One region of the Vibrio sp. Vb0667 genome, then DNA from elsewhere that is predicted to be linked to it. Evidence: riboswitches for the same ligand, from Rfam matches in the RefSeq annotation. Region 1 holds a riboswitch; each other region holds the start of a gene.
The links. A riboswitch is a leader RNA that binds a small molecule or an ion and turns the genes downstream of it on or off. The one in region 1 is predicted to bind thiamine pyrophosphate.

Region 1 (7,047 bases):
TCGAATTGTTTATCACCAATTTTAAGCATCGACTTTAACCCCCTGCGATCGCTTGAAACAAAGAGATGCTATCTCCCTGTGAAAGAACTGTGCTAGCCCACTCACTGCGCGGCACAACATTGTTATTAATTGCAAAAACACAGCCCATTTCAGGCAGCGCAAATTGACTAATGATTTGCTGTAGATTTGACTCACTGGCAACTTGATGTGACTGGTCATTGATGACAATAGTGATCACATCTAAGTCAGCAGCGGTCATTTGTATTGTTTGTTGTTCTGATAACGTCATTGCTTCCAACTCTCTTAATTCTGCCAATTACTCGTAAGCTAAATCTGAGCACACACTTGGCACTGTTTGTCTTTGCTTATCGCCATGGTTTGCCATTGCAGTTTCAACCCATCAAACAGATGCAACTTGGCAGTCTCGACATGAAACTTTCCCGTCGCCAGTTTTTGAATTGCCGCTATCGCTTGGTAGTTACCAAGTGTGCCCACCACCGGACCAACGACACCACTCTCACTACACTTTTGCGTTTGCGGTAATTCGTCGAACGGATACAAACAGCGGTAACAGGCTTTACTCTGCGCTTCTTGTTCACTTGGTATTTGGTAATCAAAGACAGCAAATTGTCCTTGCCAACCAATTGCCGCCGCTGAGATAAGTGGCGTATTTTGCTCGAAACAAACTTGGTTAATGAGCTGACGCGTTGGCATGTTATCGGTGCAGTCGAGCACCACATCTGCTAGCATCACTTCAAGCTGCAGCTGTGCTTTGTCTAATCGCTTATTGAGAGCACGAACTTGGACCATAGAATTAAGTTCAGTGAGTTGCTTTACAGTCGCTTTTGTTTTCGCAACTTGGAGGTCTTGTTCACGATAAATGATCTGACGTTGTAGGTTACTGCTATCAACTTCATCGTCATCAACAACAACCAATTTACCAACACCCGCTGATGCCAAGTACAAACTCGCAGCACTTCCTAACCCACCACAACCGATGATCAGCACATTCGATTTACTCAACCGCTCTTGCCCAACTTCGGCAATTTCTGGCAGAGCGACTTGACGTTGATAGCGAAGGAACTGCTTATCCGTCAGCATGCTCGCCTCTCTTGGTATCCACCAATTTACTATTCTGATCAGTAAACGTTAGCTGTCTTTCCTTCATCAGTTGTACGAAGAACTCGATGACCGACTGAGGTGATTCTGCCAACGTAATCGCTCGCACAACTGCCAAACTAGAAACACCTGTTTGCCAAACTTGGTCTGCATTAGATTGGTCAATGCCACCAATCGCGACCGTCGGAAAGCCAAGCACATAGTCACTACCTGCTTTGTCTTTTGCAGGACGGAAAACCGACTCTGTGTTTGTATAAGGAATGCTATCAATCAGCTTTTGATACAGAGCCAAGCGCACCAAACCTTGTGGTTTCGATGGCATCTGTTTAGTGGTGGTTGGAAAAATATGCCCTAGCGCGATGTAACTAGGATGAATTTGTACGATGCGCAGTAGCTCATAATAACCATGAGTAGAAAGACCAAGACGAATGCCGGCTTTAGTTAGCTGAGCCAAATTCGATTCTTCTATGTCTTCTTGTCCCAGGTGAACGCCATAAGCGCCATGCTTGATTGCCAACTGCCAGTAGTCATTTATAAACACTTGTGCTTGATACTGACGACCTAGCTCAATTGCTCGAATGATCTGTTGTTCTAAATCGGCTTGTTGTGGGTTCTTTATTCGCAGTTGAATAGTGTTGATGCCTAGTGGCAGTAGACGCTCAATCCAAGCAACATCATCAACGACTGGATAGAGCCCTAGACTTTGCTTAGTTAGAGTTGGAAAGCTAACGCTCTCACCTTGTGCAGACCAACCAACTTGAATATCGAGTCGGTTATCCTCCAGTACAGGTGTGGGGAAATCATCAAATTGGTCAGCCCACTGAGTAGATCGTCCCTCATCAAGGTTGTCATTCAACAGTGTTTCACGTGAAACATTCGCTTGTTGAGTTAGGATTCCTCGAGCAAGTGTTAACGCATCTTCGATAGGAAAATCGAGTACTGTCAGCGTTACTATCCAAGCAAGGTGATGTTCAGGATCGAACATTGCGTTGAATTTGGACTTAACGGAAAGCGCTCTCACTTCGTTGTTAATTGGGTGACGCCAGATATCAAGCTGAAGCACTTTCTCCTTTTCATTGGATACCTGAGTATCAGCAATACCAATATAAATCGCTTTCGACGGTTGCTTAGCACACGCTTCTACCGACAAAGCAGAACGGTAATAGAGCACAAATGAACTCTCATGCTCAGAGTCATAATCATCAATGAGATCAGTCGTTATGTGTGTGGTCTGTTGGCCGCGAACAAGCTGAATAGATTGAGTTGGACTCACACCCAACTCAATGTCTTCGATGCTAAAACCCTGTTCTTTCGCCAACAACAAACATTGCTGAACTAAACCTGTCAGTTCAATCAACGATGACGGAATAAGGATTTTGCTCATTAGTCACTTACCTCGGCATGTGCTGCTGGGTGGTATAGCTCAGAACCTGACTCTCTAAATTCTTGCGATTTCTGACGCATACCCTCAAGAGGGTCATCCAGCATTTTGATTGAGATAGCTTGGTCCGCAGCAACTTGCTCTGTGTCTTTCGCATATTCTCGAACCTCTTGCGAGATCTTCATCGAGCAGAACTTTGGCCCGCACATCGAACAGAAGTGAGCAACTTTTCCAGACTCTTGAGGCAAGGTTTCGTCATGGAAAGCGCGCGCGGTATCTGGATCGAGTGACAAGTTGAATTGGTCTTCCCAGCGGAACTCGAAGCGAGCTTTAGAAAGCGCGTTATCACGAACTTGTGCACCAGGATGTCCCTTCGCCAAATCCGCGGCGTGCGCAGCAAGCTTATAAGTGATCATGCCTACTTTCACATCTTCTTTGTTTGGTAAGCCAAGGTGCTCTTTAGGAGTGACGTAGCAAAGCATCGCACAGCCATACCAGCCAATCATGGCAGCGCCAATACCTGAAGTAATATGGTCGTAACCTGGAGCAACGTCTGTCGTCAATGGGCCAAGGGTATAGAAAGGAGCTTCATGGCAGTGCTCTAACTGTTCTTCCATGTTCTCTTTGATCATATGCATTGGAACATGACCAGGGCCTTCAATAATCACCTGTACGTCGTATTCCCACGCAACCTTGGTCAATTCGCCAAGAGTACGAAGCTCTGCAAATTGCGCTTCATCGTTAGCATCAGCAACCGAGCCAGGACGCAGACCATCACCAAGAGATAGTGCGACATCGTACTTAGCACAGATTTCACAGATCTCTCGGAAATGGGTGTATAAGAAGCTTTCTTGGTGGTGCGCTAAACACCATTTCGCGATGATAGAACCACCACGAGAGACGATGCCAGTAACGCGTTTTGCAGTCATTGGCACATAACGAAGTAGTAAACCGGCATGGATAGTAAAGTAGTCAACGCCCTGCTCTGCTTGCTCAATCAGGGTATCGCGCATCACTTCCCAGTTAAGGTTTTCCGCAACACCATTCACTTTCTCAAGCGCTTGATACATTGGTACGGTACCGATCGGAACCGGACTGTTACGTAGAATCCACTCGCGAGTTTCGTGGATGTTACGTCCAGTAGAGAGATCCATAACGGTATCTCCACCCCAACGTGTCGCCCAAACTAGTTTCTCTACTTCTTCTTCAATCGAAGAAGTGACCGATGAGTTACCGATGTTGGCGTTCACTTTGACCAAAAAGTTACGCCCAATGATCATTGGTTCGGATTCTGGGTGGTTGATATTAGAAGGGATAATAGCGCGACCTTCGGCGACTTCTTTACGCACAAACTCTGCAGTAATGTCCTTTGGTAGGTTCGCACCAAAGCTTTGACCCGGATGCTGTTGATTCAGCACTTCATCGCGATACTTGGCACGCCCCATGTTTTCACGCAGCGCGATATATTCCATTTCTGGGGTAATAATACCTTTGCGAGCATAGTGCAATTGGGTCACACAATGGCCATCTTTGGCACGTCGAATACGTGGTAGATTACCGTAACGAAGATCGTCTAGTGTTTCGTCTTCTAAGCGTTCTTTGGTGTACACCGAGCTTACTTCATCAAGTAGCTCAGTATCGGCACGCTCTTCAATCCACCCTTCTCTCAGCTTAGGTAAGCCGCTATAGAGGTCTATGGTGTGCTCTGGATCTGTGTATACACCCGAGGTATCGTAAACGCGTACTGGCTCATTAGGCTCGAAAATAGGCGCTTCTTTTGTGCCTCCAATAAGGCTATCAGCGAGTGATATTTCACGCATTGGCACACGAATATCTGGACGTGAGCCTTCTACGTAGACTTTGCTTGAATTGGGGTACGGTTGTACCGAGAGTGTATCAATGAACTGTTTTGCTTCCAGTCTCGCTTGTTTGCGACTCGACATAGCATTTTTCCTTGCTTTGTTATACTAGATAAAAAGTAATTGGATAAAAATGCTTGGCGGATAGATGCGACAAGAGGAGTCAAATTAAGGCTAGTTAAAGCTTACGATATTTGCCTGTAACAACATTCGACTTTTGATAGATCAACCAGAAAGAACTCCGGTGTGAATATCTTCTCTTGTTCCCTTCGCAGATTCTAATCTGATCAGGTTCAACGGATCCCGAATTAACGGTCTCAGCCTTATGGCACTCCGACAAGTGATGTCAGTATATAAAAACGGCTTGGTGAAACCAAGCCGACCTGTTCAATTTTTAACTACTTTGCTAGCTGCGCATCAATAATTGAAAGCCTATCCACGCAGCTGAAATACTTAACACGACATTCAACAATACGTTCAACCCCATCTTAAAGAAAGCGCCCTGCTGCATAAGCAACACATTATCCATCGAGAAGGTGGAAAACGTCGTTAGTGCCCCTAAAAAACCCAAGCCAATCACTTGTCGCCAAGGTTCCGTTGCCAAAAGTTCATTATCGAAAGCTGCTATCAATAAGCCCATCATAAATGAGCCAACAACGTTAACGGTTAACGTACCATATGGAAAACCACGCCCCAATAAAATGACACAAAGTTCAGAAATTAAGTAACGAGAACATGCACCAAATGCACCACCCAATGCAATAAAACCCAAAACGGATAGTTGTCCCATAATTCCCCCAGAAAAGTTAATGGCGACATTGTAATCAAATTTACGGCAATAGTGATTATACAATCTTAGAATTCAGCAAAGTATAGCGCTTAAAACTTATCAAGATTTTAAAAGTTACAGGAGTCACTTTACTTCGATGTAACCCATCAAACCCGTCTTCATGTGTTCAATTACATGACAATGGTACATCCAACGCCCTGGGTTATCTGCAACAAATGCCGCTTTCGCACTGCCGCTTTTTCCAAGTAAGACCGTATCGGTATGAAACGGTTCGTCGAGTTTTTTGCCATCTAACTCAAGAACCGTAAATGTGTGTCCATGAAGATGAATAGGATGATGATATTGGGTGACGTTCTTTAGGTTGAAGATATAGGTTTTTCCCATCTCCAATGTTGAAAGCGGCGCTGGAATATTATCTTTGCTCATTCCCTCCCAAGCCCGTTTGTTCATCAGCCAGAACTTAGGTATCGCTTTGCCCGATTTATCAGCAGGAGTGATCGCCCCCTCCCACTCAAACACATAATCGATTTGCTCTGCATTTTTCAAATCGAGAGCTGGCACAGGGTTGAGAGGTAACAAAGGCAGTTTCTGGTTGCTCGGCAAGTCAGACTCAACAACGTCAAACTCGCACAAAGGGAATGGGAAGCGTCCTTTCATTTGACGCACATAAACACGTGTTCCAGCCTTCGGAGCAATCAATCCGACATCCAACCTCATTCCTGGACCAATTTTGTGCTGAGTGAGCTTATAAGGCGCTTTAACAGGATTACCATCAATAGCAATAACCCAAGCCTCTGCACCTTCAATAGCGATCGGGTAAGTAATGGTATTATCGACATTAGCAATTCTTAATCGCGTGGTAGCATTCTGCTTCAGCGCATAAACAGGTTCATGCACACCATTGACGCTACTCCACTCTCCGGGAGTCCCCATACGAGCGCTCAAGCGCGGTACCATAAGGTTCTTCCACTGACCTTGTTTGTCTAAATGCCAATGCTTTAGAACGACTTCATGCTCTTCATCAAACTGAACCGGCTCTGCCTCTTCAACGACAATTAGCCCGACTAAGCCCATACCAAGCTGCTTCACACTATTCATATGTGGGTGATACCAAAATGTGCCCGCATCTGGTGGTGTAAATTCATAAACGAATGTTTCACCTGGCATGATAGGCTGCTGGCTCAAGAAAGGGACACCATCCATTTCAATAGGGATTCGCAAGCCATGCCAGTGGATTGTAGTCGGCTCTGAAAGCTTGTTAGTAAACCGAATTATAACTTTCTCGCCTTGGCGACAACGAATCACAGGCGCTGGAATCGAACCATTAAATGCGAGTACGTCTGTGTTAAACCCAGGGACCAATTCTGCAGTAGAAGGTTCTGCAGTGATATCGTATATATATTGCCCCTGCTTATTAGTGCTCCTAGATAGAGAACATGCAGGTAGAACGGCAAGCGCGGAGATTGCTAAGGATGATTGAAGAAAGCGTCGACGAGATATATCCATACATAGTTACTCATTAATCCAGATCGGTTGAGTGTAACTAAATATAAATAGTGATTCCCCTTTATTATTAAAATTTCGGGCCACTGATCATTACAGCTAACTGTAGTTTCGTTCGTTCAGTAGATTAAATGCAGCCAAAGTACAGCAGAAAGCCATACTTACGGGATAAGAGTAGAAATAAGCTATAATAATGAGAAGAAACCAGATACAAAAAAGGCTCTGACCTAAGTCAGAGCCTGATATATGGCAGGGGTGGAGAGATTCGAACTCCCAACACGCGGATTTGGAATCCGCTGCTCTGCCAATTGGAGCTACACCCCTATAGAATTTTCATATTCTAGATTTGACAAAACCTCGCATAAGCGAGGTTGTCGATATTAAGTGGCGGAGTG
Region 2 (7,047 bases), on a different contig from region 1:
GTTGTACAGTCTGTGTTCAACCTTGTCATATTTGTGAAAGGGACTGCAAGAAGAAGGCTAAAGTCACTCGCTTTTCAGGCGGTAATCGCGATAATGAAAGCATTAAAAAACGCATTACAAGGTTTAGTTTATGCACATTCATATCTTGGGTATCTGTGGCACATTTATGGGCGGCGCAGCGATTCTAGCGCGCCAATTAGGACATAAAGTCACTGGTTCTGATGCCAACGTTTATCCGCCAATGAGCACACTGCTTGAGTCTCAAGGTATTGAAATTATTGAAGGCTTTGACCCGTCTCAACTCGACCCTCAACCAGATCTTGTGGTGATTGGTAATGCGATGAGCCGTGGCAACCCTTGTGTCGAGCATGTGCTCAACACTAACATGCGTTACACCTCTGGCCCGCAGTGGCTCAACGAGTTTTTGCTGCATGATCGTTGGGTATTGGCGGTATCGGGTACACATGGGAAAACGACCACGTCGAGCATGCTTGCTTGGATACTTGAAGATTGTGGTTATCAACCGGGTTTCTTAGTCGGTGGGGTACTCGGTAACTTCGGAGTGTCTGCTCGTTTGGGTGAAAGTATGTTTTTTGTCGTTGAAGCGGACGAATATGACAGTGCTTTTTTCGATAAGCGTTCTAAGTTTGTGCATTACCATCCTCGCACTTTAATCATGAACAATCTTGAGTTTGATCATGCTGATATCTTCGATGATCTAGAAGCGATCAAGCGCCAATTCCATCATTTAGTGCGAACTGTACCGGGCAATGGATTGATCTTAGCGCCGAGAAAAGATCAGGCGTTAGCGGATGTATTAGAGCGTGGCTGCTGGACTGAAAAACAGTTCTCTGGTGAGAATGGTGACTGGCAAGCGCACAAATTAGTGCTTGATGGCTCAAAATTTGACGTTGCGTTGCAAGGCGAGAAGGTTGGTACCGTCGAATGGAATTTGGTGGGTGACCACAATGTGGATAATGCGCTGATGGCAATCGCTGCTGCACGACATGTTGGAGTCACTCCGGATCTTGCTTGCCAAGTATTAGGGCGTTTCATCAATACCAAGCGCCGTTTAGAGCTGAAAGGTGAAGAACAAGGTGTGACGGTTTACGATGATTTTGCGCATCACCCAACGGCAATTGAACTTACTGTCGGTGGTTTGCGTAACAAGGTAGGTGAAAAACGCATCCTAGCAGTGTTAGAGCCGCGTTCTGCCACCATGAAGCGTGGCGTACACAAAAACACACTTGCAGAGTCACTACACAGTGCAGATGAAGTCTTCTTGTTCCAGCCAGATAATATCGAGTGGTCTGTGCAAGACATTGCCGACCAATGCACACAGCCAGCGTTTGTCGATGCGGATATAGATAACTTTGTAGCCAAGATCGTCGAACGTGCGCGACCAGGTGACCAAATTCTAGTCATGAGCAACGGTGGCTTTGGTGGTATTCACGGAAAACTTCTTGAGCAGTTAAAACAAAAAGCCTGATTGATATGCAAAACAAAACACAACCCTCTCATAAAAAAGCCATCACGTTGGCATTAACGGGTGCTTCTGGTGCTCCCTACGGCCTTCGTCTTTTAGAATGCTTGGTTGCGGCGGATTATCATGTCTACGTTCTGATTTCTTCGGCGGCTCGTGTTGTGATGGCAACCGAGCATAATCTTAAGCTACCAAGTGGCCCAGAAGCGGCGCAGCAAGCATTGGTAGAGCACCTGAACTGCAATCGAAATAACATCACCGTTTGCGGTAAAGATGATTGGTTCTCGCCGGTTGCGTCTGGTTCTGCTGCACCAAAGCAAATGGTGGTTTGCCCATGTTCTGCGGGAAGCGTTGCAGCCATAGCACACGGTATGTCGGACAACTTGATCGAACGGGCCGCTGATGTGGTAATGAAAGAGCGCGGGCAGCTGTTGCTCGTGGTTCGTGAAACGCCATTTTCAACGCTACATCTGGAGAACATGCACAAGCTATCGCAAATGGGCGTCACCATCATGCCAGCGGCCCCGGGCTTCTACCATCAGCCAAAGAGCATTGAAGACTTAGTGGATTTTATGGTGGCGAGAATTCTCGACCACTTAGGTATTGAGCAAGGTTTGGTGCCTCGTTGGGGCTATGACCAGCGCTCGTGAGCTGATTGTGTAACCACTCAAATACCTTTACAATCCATCCAACTCATCGGGGAGCAAACCCATTTTGCATTGAGTCAATCAATGCATTTGGGCGCTGAGACCTAAGTGCTTTACTAGGGACCCGTATTACCTGAACCAGATAATGCTGGCGTAGGAATTGAGTCTGGATATTGGAAATCCTTAATAGCCGCCTCAAACCCTGTGCCGCTCAACTTATTTCTCTGAAATACTCATGGAGAGCGAGCAGTGAAAACCACTCTAAATCTGATTGCCTTAGCTGCAATCACCTCTACTTCAGCGTTTGCCGCTGAAAACACATTAACCATCTATACCTACGACTCTTTTGCCGCAGATTGGGGGCCGGGTCCTAAAATCGAGCAAGCTTTTGAAGCAAAATGTGGCTGTGACGTTAACTTCGTGGCATTAGACGATGGTGTGTCGATCCTGAATCGTCTTCGTCTTGAAGGCGGTAATAGCAAAGCCGACATCGTGTTAGGTTTGGATAACAATCTGATGGCAGAAGCGAAGAAAACCGGTCTGCTTGCCGAGCACAATGTGGATACGGCTAACACAGTGTTACCAAACGGTTGGAGTGACACGACGTTTGTACCGTACGATTACGGCTACTTCGCGTTTGTGTACAACAAAGAGAAACTGGCTAATCCGCCGAAAAGCATGAAAGAGCTGGTGGAAACGCGCGACGATCTGAAAGTGATTTACCAAGATCCGCGGACTTCAACGCCGGGCCAAGGCTTAATGCTATGGATGAAATCTATTTATGGCGACGATGTGACGCAAGCGTGGCAGAAGCTAGCGAGCAAAACCGTAACGGTCACGAAAGGTTGGTCTGAGGCGTATTCTATGTTCCTCAATGGTGAGTCCGATTTAGTGCTTTCTTACACCACTTCACCTGCGTACCACTTAATTGCGGAAAACGATTCGAAGTTTGCTACGGCGAGTTTTGCTGAAGGCCACTACATGCAAGTTGAAGTCGCCGCCAAAGTGAAAGGGGCAAAAAATTCAGAACTTGCTGATCAATTTATGAGTTTCATTTTAAGTGATGAGTTCCAATCGGCGATGCCAACGGGTAACTGGATGTACCCAGTCACTGACGTTGAGTTACCTAAAGGTTTTGAAACTTTGAGTGTTCCAAGCAAGTCGTTGAGCTTTAGTGCTGATGAAGTGGCAAAAATGCGTAAGTCTTGGATTCGCGAATGGCAAAGCGCATTGACGTTTTAGCTGACGTTTCCACCCTCATCTGAATGAGATAGGTTTTACCTTTGAATTCTGTTCCAAAAATAGGTTTAGGGGTCGCGATGATCATCGCGACCTTTGTTATTTCTGCCCTAGGTGCTTTGATTGTTCAAGCCCCTTCACTTGATGTGTCTGTGGTATGGGGCGACCCGTACTATCAACATGTCACCAAGTTCAGTTTCTACCAAGCGTTTCTTTCCACATTGCTCAGTGTTGGCTTTGCCATTCCAGTAGCGCACGCACTTTCGCGTCGCCAATTTATTGGTAAATCATTACTGCTTAAGCTGTTTGCATCGACACTGGTTTTGCCGGTTTTGGTTGGTGTTTTTGGGCTGTTAGCGATTTATGGCAACAGTGGTTTGTTGGCGCAGTGGTTGCAAAGTTTCGACACTAAACTGCCATTCTCTATTTACGGTTTGAACGGCATTTTACTCGCCCATGTGTTCTTTAATTTACCTTACGCGGCACGATTGCTTCTGCAAGCCTTGGAGTCTATTCCTGCCGAGCAGCATAAGCTTTGCGCGCATCTTGGGATGAGCCATTGGGATAAGTTTCGTTGGGTAGAATGGCCGCGTTTAAGGCAGCAGCTTCCCCACGTTTGTGGGTTGGTGTTTATGTTGTGCTTTACCAGTTTTGCCACTGTAATGGCGTTGGGGGGCGGGCCAAAATCCACCACCATTGAATTGGCCATTTACCAAGCGATTAAGTTTGATTTTGATTTACAAGCTGGGGCGTTATTGGCGCTGTGGCAGATGCTGTTATGTGGACTGCTTGCTATTGGAGTGCAGAAGTTAACAAGGCCTGTTTCTATCAGTGCTGGAAGCACATCGGTACAGCAATATTTAACGAAGGATCATGGGTGGTCAAAAGCTTGGGATAGCTTTTGGATCATAGGTGCCTTTTTACTGGTAATACCGCCGTTATTGATGGTGTTACTGAGTGGCATCAACCAACAAGTTTGGACAGTATTAACCGATGAGCGTTTTTGGTCTGCGCTATTGAACTCCCTCAAAGTCGCCTGTGTCGCTAGCGCGCTTGCGGTCGCTGCAGGGGTGTCCATACTATTGACCAGTCGCCGTTGGCGGTTGCAGTACAAAAACACGCGAGCCGATCAGATTGAGTTAATCGGCACCGTTATTTTGGTGACTCCAGGTCTGGTGATTAGCACCGGTTTATTCTTACTACTGCGCGCATTTACCGATGTTTTTAGCTTGGCATTTTTTGTCGTGATTTTGGTGAACGGTTTGATGGCTTTGCCTTACGTGATCAAAACGCTAGCGCAGCCAATGCTGCACATTGAACAACAGTATCAGTATGTATGTGCCAGCTTAGGCATGCGTGGCTGGCAACGGTTTAAAGTGGTGGAGTGGCAGGCGCTACGCAAGCCGTTTGCACATGCGTTTGCGATCAGCTTTATGTTTGCGATTGGCGATTTAAGTGCTATTGCGTTGTTTGGCGGACAAGAGTTCCGCACTTTACCTCTGTATTTATTCCAGCTGCTTGGCAGCTATCAGATGGACGCAGCTGCGGTGGTATCGGTGACCCTATTGTTGTTGAGTGTGGGCTGTTTTGCCTTGATTGAGAAAGTATTGAAAACGAAGGAGAGAGCGTAATGTTAGTGTTGGATGATGTGCAGTACACCTACCAACGTGAACTGTTTCGTTTTGACTTAACGATTGAGCAAGGACAGATTGTGTCGCTGATGGGACCAAGTGGGGCAGGGAAGTCAACCTTGCTGGCGTTGGTGGCAGGATTCATCCATCCTGACCGTGGTGATATTTGTGTTGATGGTGAGTCCATTGTGCGTAAAGAGCCTTATCTGCGTCCGTTCTCTATGTTGTTCCAAGAGCACAATTTGTTTGCTCACTTATCGGTGCGTGACAACATCGGTTTGGGCTTACACCCAGGGCTAAAGCTTACGGTGGACCAAAATCGTCAGATTGAACAAGCCGCGCAGCAAGTTGGTGTTGCAGAGTACCTCGACCGTTTGCCAGAGCATCTTTCTGGTGGCCAGCGTCAACGTGTTGCCTTAGCGCGTTGTTTTGTTCAGCCTCATCCCATGTGGCTATTGGATGAGCCGTTCTCGGCGCTTGATCCGGTGTTGCGTGAAGAGATGCTGAGCTTGGTAAAAAAACTCGCAGCAGAGCGGGGAATAACCGTATTGATGGTCACGCACAATTTAAGCGATGCCAAAGCGATTGCCAGCCACTTTGTGTTTGTGGCAGATGGTAAAGTGGAAGCCGCGGGTGATATGTCTGCATTGAGTGAACAGCATGCTAGTGAGAAGCTTGCGGCATTTATCCGAGCCGCATGCTAGTGCCTGATAGTTGCTAGGTTATGCTTCTCCGCAACACAAACCATGCCTAGGGCCAAATTCAAATTGAGATCTTAAGCTCATGATATGGTCAATCATTGCTTGTACGCGCCGTGGGCGGTTTGCTCCAGGACGATAGACTAGATAAATAGGCATTGGTACCGTGTGCCATTGCGGCAACACTCTGACTAAGGTGCCACTTTCTAGCTCTTGCGTCATGTTTTGCACAGGTAAGTTAGCGATGCCTAGTCCTTTAAGTGCGCCTTTCAATATTGCTTCTACAGTTGTACTTGAGAAGTTACTGGTTATTGAAACATTGACGGTATTATCGTGTGAGATCAGCGTCCAAGGCCCTATTTCTGAAACATATTGATACCTCAAACAGTTGTGTTTTGTCAGATCTTCTGGCGTTTCAGGTACGCCGAACTCAGCTAAATACTCAGGGCTAGCAGCCAGAACTCGAGTGGTATAGCCTAATTTTTTTGCGATCAATCGATCATCAACTATCTGACCGACTCGAATTGCCATATCAAAGCCGTGTGAAAAGAGATCAACAAAATCGTTCGATGCTTCTAACGCAATTTGTACTTTTGGCCATTGTTTTAAAAATGGCAAAAAGATGTGCTCCGCCATATACGCATCCAACGCTGGTGGCGCGGAAATACGCAGCCGGCCTTGGATCTGTTGTTCCATCTCCTGAACGTCATGGCCAATTGAGTGGAATTCCTCAACTAAGCTTGCAGCACGCTCTAAAACCATTTGGCCAGCTTCGGTGATCACTAACTTTCGGGTTGTGCGCTCTAGCAGTTTGGCTTCAAAGTGTTGTTCGAGTTTGGTTATGGCTTTGCTAACAGTAGATTTTGGTAGGTTTAACTCCAGCGCGCACTTGGTTAAGCTCAGTAGTCGACAGCTTGTGACAAAGATAGAAAGCGTTCTAAAGTCAATTGTTTCTAAATTGCGAACAATCACTTTCAATTATCCATATTGTTTCAATATTAATCTGATTATAGTCTGGCACCTCATCCTTAGCCATCAAGTTATTGTCATTTGAGGTAAACAACATGTCCAACTCTGTAGACTTATTTTCTCCTATCGAACTCGGTCAATTAGTATTAGATAACCGTGCCATTATGGCGCCTTTAACGCGAGCTCGTGCTGGCGCAGACCATATTCCTAATGACCTTATGGTTGAATACTACGCTCAACGTGCGAGTGCCGGACTTATCATTGCTGAATGCACCATGGTGATGGAAGGTACGTCTGCTTTCATGGCAGAGCCGGGCATTTACAACGAAGAGCAAATCGCAGCTTGGAAAAAGGTAACGGATGCGGTTCATGAGAGAGGC
Region 3 (7,047 bases), on a different contig from region 1:
GTAGGCTTCACGAACAGCAAAGTTAAACTCCCCCGTACCCGGTTGAACAGAGCCACCGCCCATCTTCTTCGCATAGATACCACGTTCGATGCCTGCCAGCATGTCATTAAGTGAATGCTCGCCCTCTTCGATAAAGGTGTTACGCATGCGCGAGGTTGGTGCGAACTTGTAGTTTTGACGACGACCAGAACCCGTAGGCTCATAACCTGTCTTCATGCCACCCATTTTATCGACCATGAAGCTGGTTAGCTTACCGTCTTTGATCAGTTGAGTGCGCTGAGTCTTCATACCTTCATCATCAATGTGAATCGAGCCCCATTCGTTGGTCATGGTGCCATCATCGACTGCATTCACTGCGGTGTGAGCAACCATTTCGCCCATCTTGTCGTGGAAGACTGATGCTTTCTTCGCAACTGAAGTGGTTTCTAGCAAGTGACCACATGCTTCATGGAAGATAACGCCGCCAAAGCCGTTACCAATCACCACCGGCATTTCACCCGATGGACAAGCATCCGCGCCAAGTTTTACTAACGCTTGCTGCGCGATAGTTTGACCTAGCTCTTTGGCATCAAGCTGTTCACTGAATTCCCAACCAGCAAGAGCGCCAGGACCTTCCATACCAGAAGACTGCTCATTACCTTTTTGCGCGACAGTGTTACCAGCAACACGAATGTAGTGGCGAGTATCGTCAACGTGTAGACCTTCTGAGTTGAAGATAGACACTTGTTGCTCGCGCTGAAGAACGCTGCCAATAAACTGGCTGATATGCTCACTCTCAGCACGTGCGGCTTGGTCAACTTTCAATAGAAACGCGATTTTTGAATCTAGGTTAGCATCCTTACTTAGCGACATGCGGCAACCATGTTGGATTGGGTAGCGGTTCAAATTCAAAGAACCCGCTGACGCGATTTGCTCACGCTTGTCTTTTGCAGCAAGCAGCGAGGTTACGCGCTTTAGTTCGGCTTCATCTGTGCTGTTGGTGTAACCGTAAAGCACCTTATGACCGAAAAAAAGACGAATACCGATACCAAAATCGATACCCGAGTTAACCTTATCCACTTCACCAGATGCGATCTGGACAGTGTTGGTTTGGTGATGTTCAACGAATAGTTCAGCGAAATCAGCCCCCAAAAAGAGTGCATGATCGATCACTGACTTCGCTGTTACAGAATTAAGCATGAAGTCTCCTTGCTCGATGATCGTCTTAGCCTTCCTAATTAACTGTGAAAAAGTTCAACAAAGTTAAATTGGCAACACGTTAAATTTTAACAGTTTTTTAACCTTGTTTTGTGCTAATCCTTGCTTAACGAGACCACGATTATTTATTAAATATTCCAGGTTCTGCTCATTCACCAGAGCGTTGCACTAGTAAATTCCACCCAGCAAACCATTTAGGTGCTTACTTTATCACTCACCTCGCATAATTGAATACTCATTATAATTACGCTCAAAAAACGTATCCCTTCCGCAATGGTCCTGCTATCATCCGAACGAAATAGTCGGGGGGCCACACGACAAGTGTTGGCTGAGATCGAAATTCGAGACCCGTTGAACCTGATTCAGTTAGCACTGACGTAGGGAACTATGCACACTTTGCCTTTCGTCGCCCCTCTTAGGTAAGCGATAGCGATCGAAAAATCGATCTATCTGCAACGGTCAAAGTCAGTTCCTATACGTCTTGTAGTAGGAGCGACCATGACGCAGCAATCACAACCTCATTCACATCACACGCCAGCCTTGCCTACCCCTATCGTATTGACCATCGCGGGCTCAGACAGTGGTGGCGGTGCAGGTATTCAAGCCGACATCAAAGCGATGTCCGCAACCGGCAGTTTTGCTTGCTCGGTAATCACGGCGATTACTTCGCAAAATACCCAAGGCGTTTCTGCGATTTTCCCCATTCCTCTCGACCATGTAGAGAGCCAACTTGATGCAGTATTTACCGACCTCAACATCGTTGCAGTCAAAGTGGGCATGCTGGCAGATTCCAACATCATCAAAGTCGTTGCAGACAAAATTAAACAATACCAGCCAAAACACCTCGTGATTGACCCTGTGATGGTGGCCACCAGCGGCGATCTATTACTGGAACAGTCGGCAATCAGCACTTTAAAAGAAGAATTGATTCCGCTCGCAGACATCATTACCCCTAACCTACCCGAAGGCGCAGCATTGACGGGTAAGCCAATGCCTCAATCAGAATCTGAAATGAACGATATGATTACCGACCTTCGTGCGCTTGGAGCCAAAGCTATTCTGCTCAAAGGAGGTCACCTTGAAGAAAATGAAAACAGCAACGATCTGCTTATCATGCAAGACAGTGCCGAGTTAATTAGCGCCAAGCGATTTCCAACCAAAAACACTCATGGCACAGGCTGTACACTTTCTTCCGCCATTGCGTCTTATCTTGGCCAAGGCAACAATCTGCACAAAGCGGTGCACCTTGGTAAGCAGTACATCAGCCAAGCTATCGCGCACGCTGATGAACTGGATGTCGGTAAAGGTCACGGCCCTGTGAACCACTTTTTTGCGGGTCATACTTATGTTCGCTAACGCGATTGGCATTCAGCTTTCCGATGCTAGCCTGCGATACAAAGATAGCCAAACACCGACTTTAGCAGGAATGAACATGACCATTCCCGTCGGTAAATGGACGGTATTACTCGGACGAAGTGGCTGCGGGAAAACCACAATATTGCGTTACTTAGCTGGCCTACTGGATGACCAAGTTGACTGGCATGGCGAACTCATCACAACGGATGGCGCTGCACTGCATGACCGTATCGCTTACATGGCTCAGCAGGATTTATTGCTACCGTGGTTGAATGTGTTAGACAACGTCTGCCTCAGTTCTCGATTTTCTCAAGAGCAAGCACCAGAGCAAAATAGACAACGTGCACTGGCTTTACTAAACCAAGTAAAACTCGCCGATTACGCGGATGCTAAGCCAACTCAGCTCTCTGGCGGCATGAGACAACGTGTTGCCCTTGCTCGCACTCTGATGCAAGACAAGCCTCTGGTTCTGATGGATGAGCCTTTCTCTGCGTTGGACGCGGTTACTCGCCATAAGTTGCAGACCTTGTCTGCCGAATTACTGAAAGATAAGACCGTTGTTCTTATTACCCACGACCCACAAGAAGCGGTGCGATTAGCTCACCAACTCTATGTACTGCAAGGTACGCCTGCGCAAGCTCAGCACTTGGTTGTTCCGGATTCCAAGCCACCACGAGTTCTCGATGGAGAGTGCGCCGCGCTTCAACAAGCGATTTTGGATCAATTGGAGAAAGACTATGAGTGATATGACTCAGTACAACTCCGTTTCGGCACGTATTGGTAAAAAAGAACGCGTGACCCATCAAGCTCTGCGCTTGGTAATCAGCACTGCGGTGATCTTGGGATTGTGGCAGTTGGTTGTGGTGGTATTCGACATGCCAGGCTTCATCTTACCTTCACCAATTGAAGTGCTGGATAGATTGGTCACTCGTTACGATATCCTGCTCAAACATACTTGGGTTACTGCGCAAGAGATCTTACTTGGCTTGGCGCTTGGATTATCGATGGGTTTGCTGTTCGCATTGCAAATGCTGATGTTTGAGCCGCTGAAGCGTTGGTTACTGCCTATTCTGATTGCTAGCCAAGCGATCCCTGTGTTCGCCATCGCGCCAGTGCTCATGCTTTGGCTGGGTTACGGTATTGCATCGAAAGTCGTCATGGCAGCGATCATCATCTTTTTCCCCGTCACGACATGTTGCTATGACGGCTTACGCAATACACCAACAGGTTACCTCGATCTTGCCAAGACCATGGGCGCGTCGAAATGGCAGCTACTTCGTCATATTCAATTGCCAGCCGCGCTACCAACGTTAGCTTCAGGTATTCGTGTTGCCGTCGTTATTGCGCCAATTGGAGCAGTGGTCGGTGAGTGGGTAGGTTCAAGTGAAGGCTTGGGTTATCTGATGCTCCAAGCTAACGCTCGCATGATCATTGACGAGATGTTTGCGGCGCTGTTTATCCTCGCCGTGCTGTCTATCTCACTCTACTTCATCACCGATAAATTATTGAAAAAAGCCATCCCTTGGGAAAGCAAGTAATTACAGAAAATAACCAAAGAAAATTGGGAAAGAAAAGGAAGAACCCCGTGAATAAAAACAAACTTGTGAGCGCTGCTGCTCTACTCGCTTCAGTGGTATCAACCAACGTGCTTGCAGCTGAAAAAGAGATGACACTGATGTTGGATTGGTTCGTCAATCCAAACCATGGTCCTATCGTGATTGCCAAAGAGCGCGGTTACTTCAAAGAACAAGGTTTGAAGGTCAACATTCAAGAGCCTGCAGATCCAAGTACGCCACCTAAGTTGGTCGCTGCTGGCAAGGTCGACATGGCGATTTCTTACCAGCCAAGCCTAACTATCGATGTCGCGGCGGGTTTGCCATTAATCCGCTCTGCGACTTTGATTGCTACGCCACTCAACACGCTGATGGTGTTGGACAACGGTAAGAATGAAAACCTTGGCGACTTAAAAGGTAAGAAGATCGGTATTGCGATCGCAGGCAACGAAGAAGCAACAATCGGCACTATGTTAGCTCAAGAGAATGTGAAGTTTTCTGACGTACAAATCATCAACGTAGGTTGGGCGCTATCTTCGTCTCTTGCGTCTGGCAAGGTGGATGCGATTTGGGGTGGTCTACGTAACTTCGAAACCAACCAACTTGCACTAGAAGGTTATAAAGCTAAAGCCTTCTTCCCTGAAGAACACGGCGTGCCAGCGTATGACGAGTTAGTCTTCGTAGCCAATGCAAAAACCTACGACAAAGAAGCCATCAAGGCATTCAACAAAGCACTGGAGCAAGCGACCACTTACATCGTTAACCATCCAAAAGAATCTTGGAAAGAGTTTGTGGCTTATTCACCAGACACCCTCAACAACGAGCTTAACCAGCGCGCTTGGAATGACACACTAACTCGTTTCGCTCTTCGTCCATCTGCAGTAGATCTGAAACGCTACGATGATTATGCCGAGTTCATGTATTCACAAAACATCATCGAAACACTGCCAAAAGCGAAAGATTACGTACCGAGCTTTGACTAATTCTACTGGCCTTAGGATCTAAGCCTAGGGTCTTTTGATAACGAGGTACCCATAATGAAATACCAAGATTTGATCGACGCTTGCCACCAAGATTGGCAAGAATACACTGAGCATGCTTTCGTGCAGCAATTGGCGCAAGGCACTCTGGCTCAGCCTTGTTTTCTACATTACCTAAAACAGGATTTTCTTTTCCTAAAACAGTACGCACGAGCTTACGCATTAGCGATCTACAAAGCGCGTACTTTGGATGACATGCGCCGTGCCCTACCAAGCGTACATGCATTGCTAGATTCTGAAATCGCCCACCACGTGACTTACTGTGAGCAATGGGGACTGACGGAATCCAACTTAGAAAACGAGCCAGAAGATTTCGGCACAGTAGCTTACACCCGTTATGTATTGGATGCTGGCATGACGGGCGATCTTGTTGATCTATACGCGGCACTAGCGCCATGCTCTATCGGTTATGCCGTTATCGGTAAGATGCTGATTGAAGATGAAAAGACAGTAATCGAAGGCAATCCATACGCAAGTTGGATTAATCTCTACGGTGGTGAGGAGTTCCAATCTGGTGTCGCAAAAGGTGCAGAACACTTTAACCAGTTATTGGCGGAAATCGACATCAATAGTCAGCGTGGTCAAAACCTGATTCAGGTATTCAAAACTGCAACGCGTATGGAAGTAGCATTCTGGCAACAAGGTCTGAATGCTCAGCAAGATTAATCGGAGAGTCTCATGTTAATTGAACAAATCACCCAAGCATTAACCGCAGTACGCCAGCAAAAGCCATTAGTCGTCAACATCACTAACTACGTGGTGATGAACAACACGGCAAACGCGCTATTGGCTATCGGCGCTTCTCCAATCATGGCGCACTCCAAGCAGGAAATGGCAGAGATGATGTCGTTCGCGGGCTCACTGGTTATCAACATTGGTACCTTAGACAGCGTTTGGACACCTCGTATGAGCTATGCCGTAGAGCAAGCCAATGCCAATGGTAAAATCGTTATACTCGACCCAGTCGGTTGCGGAGCAAGCTCACTACGTACAGAGACATCACGTGAAATCGCACGCCTTGCAAACAAGTTAATCATTCGTGGTAATGCGTCCGAAAGCATTGCTCTCGCTGGTGAGCAAGCACAAAGCAAAGGTGTAGATGCACTCGACAGTAGTGATGCAGCCCTTGGGGCGGCTCACTTCTTAGTTGAAGAATACGGAGCGAGCGTGGTGATCTCCGGCGAAACTGACTACATCGTGACAAAAGAGCAAACCGTCCAGCTGAATAATGGTCACGAGATGATGCCTTACGTAACGGGCATGGGCTGCACACTAACGGCACTGACTGGCGCTTTCGCAGCAATCGGCGACGAAACGGGCCTTGCTGCGGCAGCGGTGCTTGGCGTTGTGGGTGAAATTGCGGCTGAGCAAGCGCGAGGGCCAGGTAGCTTGCAAATGCATCTTTTGGATGAGCTTTACCAACTGGATGAAGAAACACTGGCAACACGCCTTAAATTACAAGTGAGATAAATCGCTTCTCAATGCTTTAAACGCCTCTCACTCCAACGAAAGTGGGAGGCGAAAGGAAACACAATGAACGCCTATCGTTTGTATTTGGTCACCGACGACCAACAAGATTTAGCCACACTAAAACGTGTCGTGAGAAAAGCCGTGGAAGGTGGCGTGACCATGGTACAAGTCCGCGAAAAACACGGCGATGTGCGTGCGTTTATCGAACGTGCTCAAGCCGTCAAAGACATCCTTAAAGATACCGATGTTCCTTTGATCATCAATGACCGCGTAGATGTCGCACTGGCTGTCGATGCTGATGGGGTTCACCTCGGGCAATCAGACATGCCCGCAACTATCGCTCGTGAGTTGATTGGACCAAACAAAATCCTCGGCTTATCCATCGAAAATGAAGAGCAGCTTGCAGAAGCGGACTCTCTGCCGATTGATTA

Region 2: another riboswitch for thiamine pyrophosphate. It lies ahead of thiB (thiamine ABC transporter substrate binding subunit); the one in region 1 lies ahead of thiC (phosphomethylpyrimidine synthase ThiC).
Region 3: another riboswitch for thiamine pyrophosphate. It lies ahead of thiD (bifunctional hydroxymethylpyrimidine kinase/phosphomethylpyrimidine kinase); the one in region 1 lies ahead of thiC (phosphomethylpyrimidine synthase ThiC).

Annotation. Positions count from the first base shown of each region.
Region 1 is NZ_JAWPOL010000036.1:31,330-38,376, forward strand. Features, by position in the region: gene R8269_RS20930 (thiazole synthase) at 1-29, opposite strand, end outside; gene thiS (sulfur carrier protein ThiS) at 35-289, opposite strand; gene R8269_RS20940 (HesA/MoeB/ThiF family protein) at 328-1,101, opposite strand; gene R8269_RS20945 (thiamine phosphate synthase) at 1,088-2,503, opposite strand; gene thiC (phosphomethylpyrimidine synthase ThiC) at 2,503-4,443, opposite strand; TPP riboswitch at 4,607-4,705, opposite strand; gene crcB (fluoride efflux transporter CrcB) at 4,766-5,149, opposite strand; gene R8269_RS20960 (multicopper oxidase family protein) at 5,273-6,655, opposite strand; tRNA gene R8269_RS20965 (tRNA-Trp) at 6,900-6,976, opposite strand.
Region 2 is NZ_JAWPOL010000008.1:27,227-34,273, reverse strand. Features, by position in the region: gene mpl (UDP-N-acetylmuramate:L-alanyl-gamma-D-glutamyl-meso-diaminopimelate ligase) at 131-1,489, shown strand; gene R8269_RS10540 (flavin prenyltransferase UbiX) at 1,495-2,133, shown strand; TPP riboswitch at 2,171-2,307, shown strand; gene thiB (thiamine ABC transporter substrate binding subunit) at 2,380-3,372, shown strand; gene thiP (thiamine/thiamine pyrophosphate ABC transporter permease ThiP) at 3,414-5,000, shown strand; gene thiQ (thiamine ABC transporter ATP-binding protein) at 5,000-5,704, shown strand; gene R8269_RS10520 (LysR family transcriptional regulator) at 5,723-6,670, opposite strand; gene R8269_RS10515 (alkene reductase) at 6,763-7,047, shown strand, end outside.
Region 3 is NZ_JAWPOL010000040.1:3,424-10,470, forward strand. Features, by position in the region: gene R8269_RS21460 (TldD/PmbA family protein) at 1-1,179, opposite strand, end outside; TPP riboswitch at 1,491-1,598, shown strand; gene thiD (bifunctional hydroxymethylpyrimidine kinase/phosphomethylpyrimidine kinase) at 1,696-2,553, shown strand; gene R8269_RS21470 (ABC transporter ATP-binding protein) at 2,543-3,298, shown strand; partial or broken gene R8269_RS21475 (ABC transporter permease) at 3,366-4,091, shown strand; gene R8269_RS21480 (ABC transporter substrate-binding protein) at 4,139-5,089, shown strand; gene tenA (thiaminase II) at 5,144-5,812, shown strand; gene thiM (hydroxyethylthiazole kinase) at 5,825-6,616, shown strand; gene thiE (thiamine phosphate synthase) at 6,680-7,047, shown strand, end outside.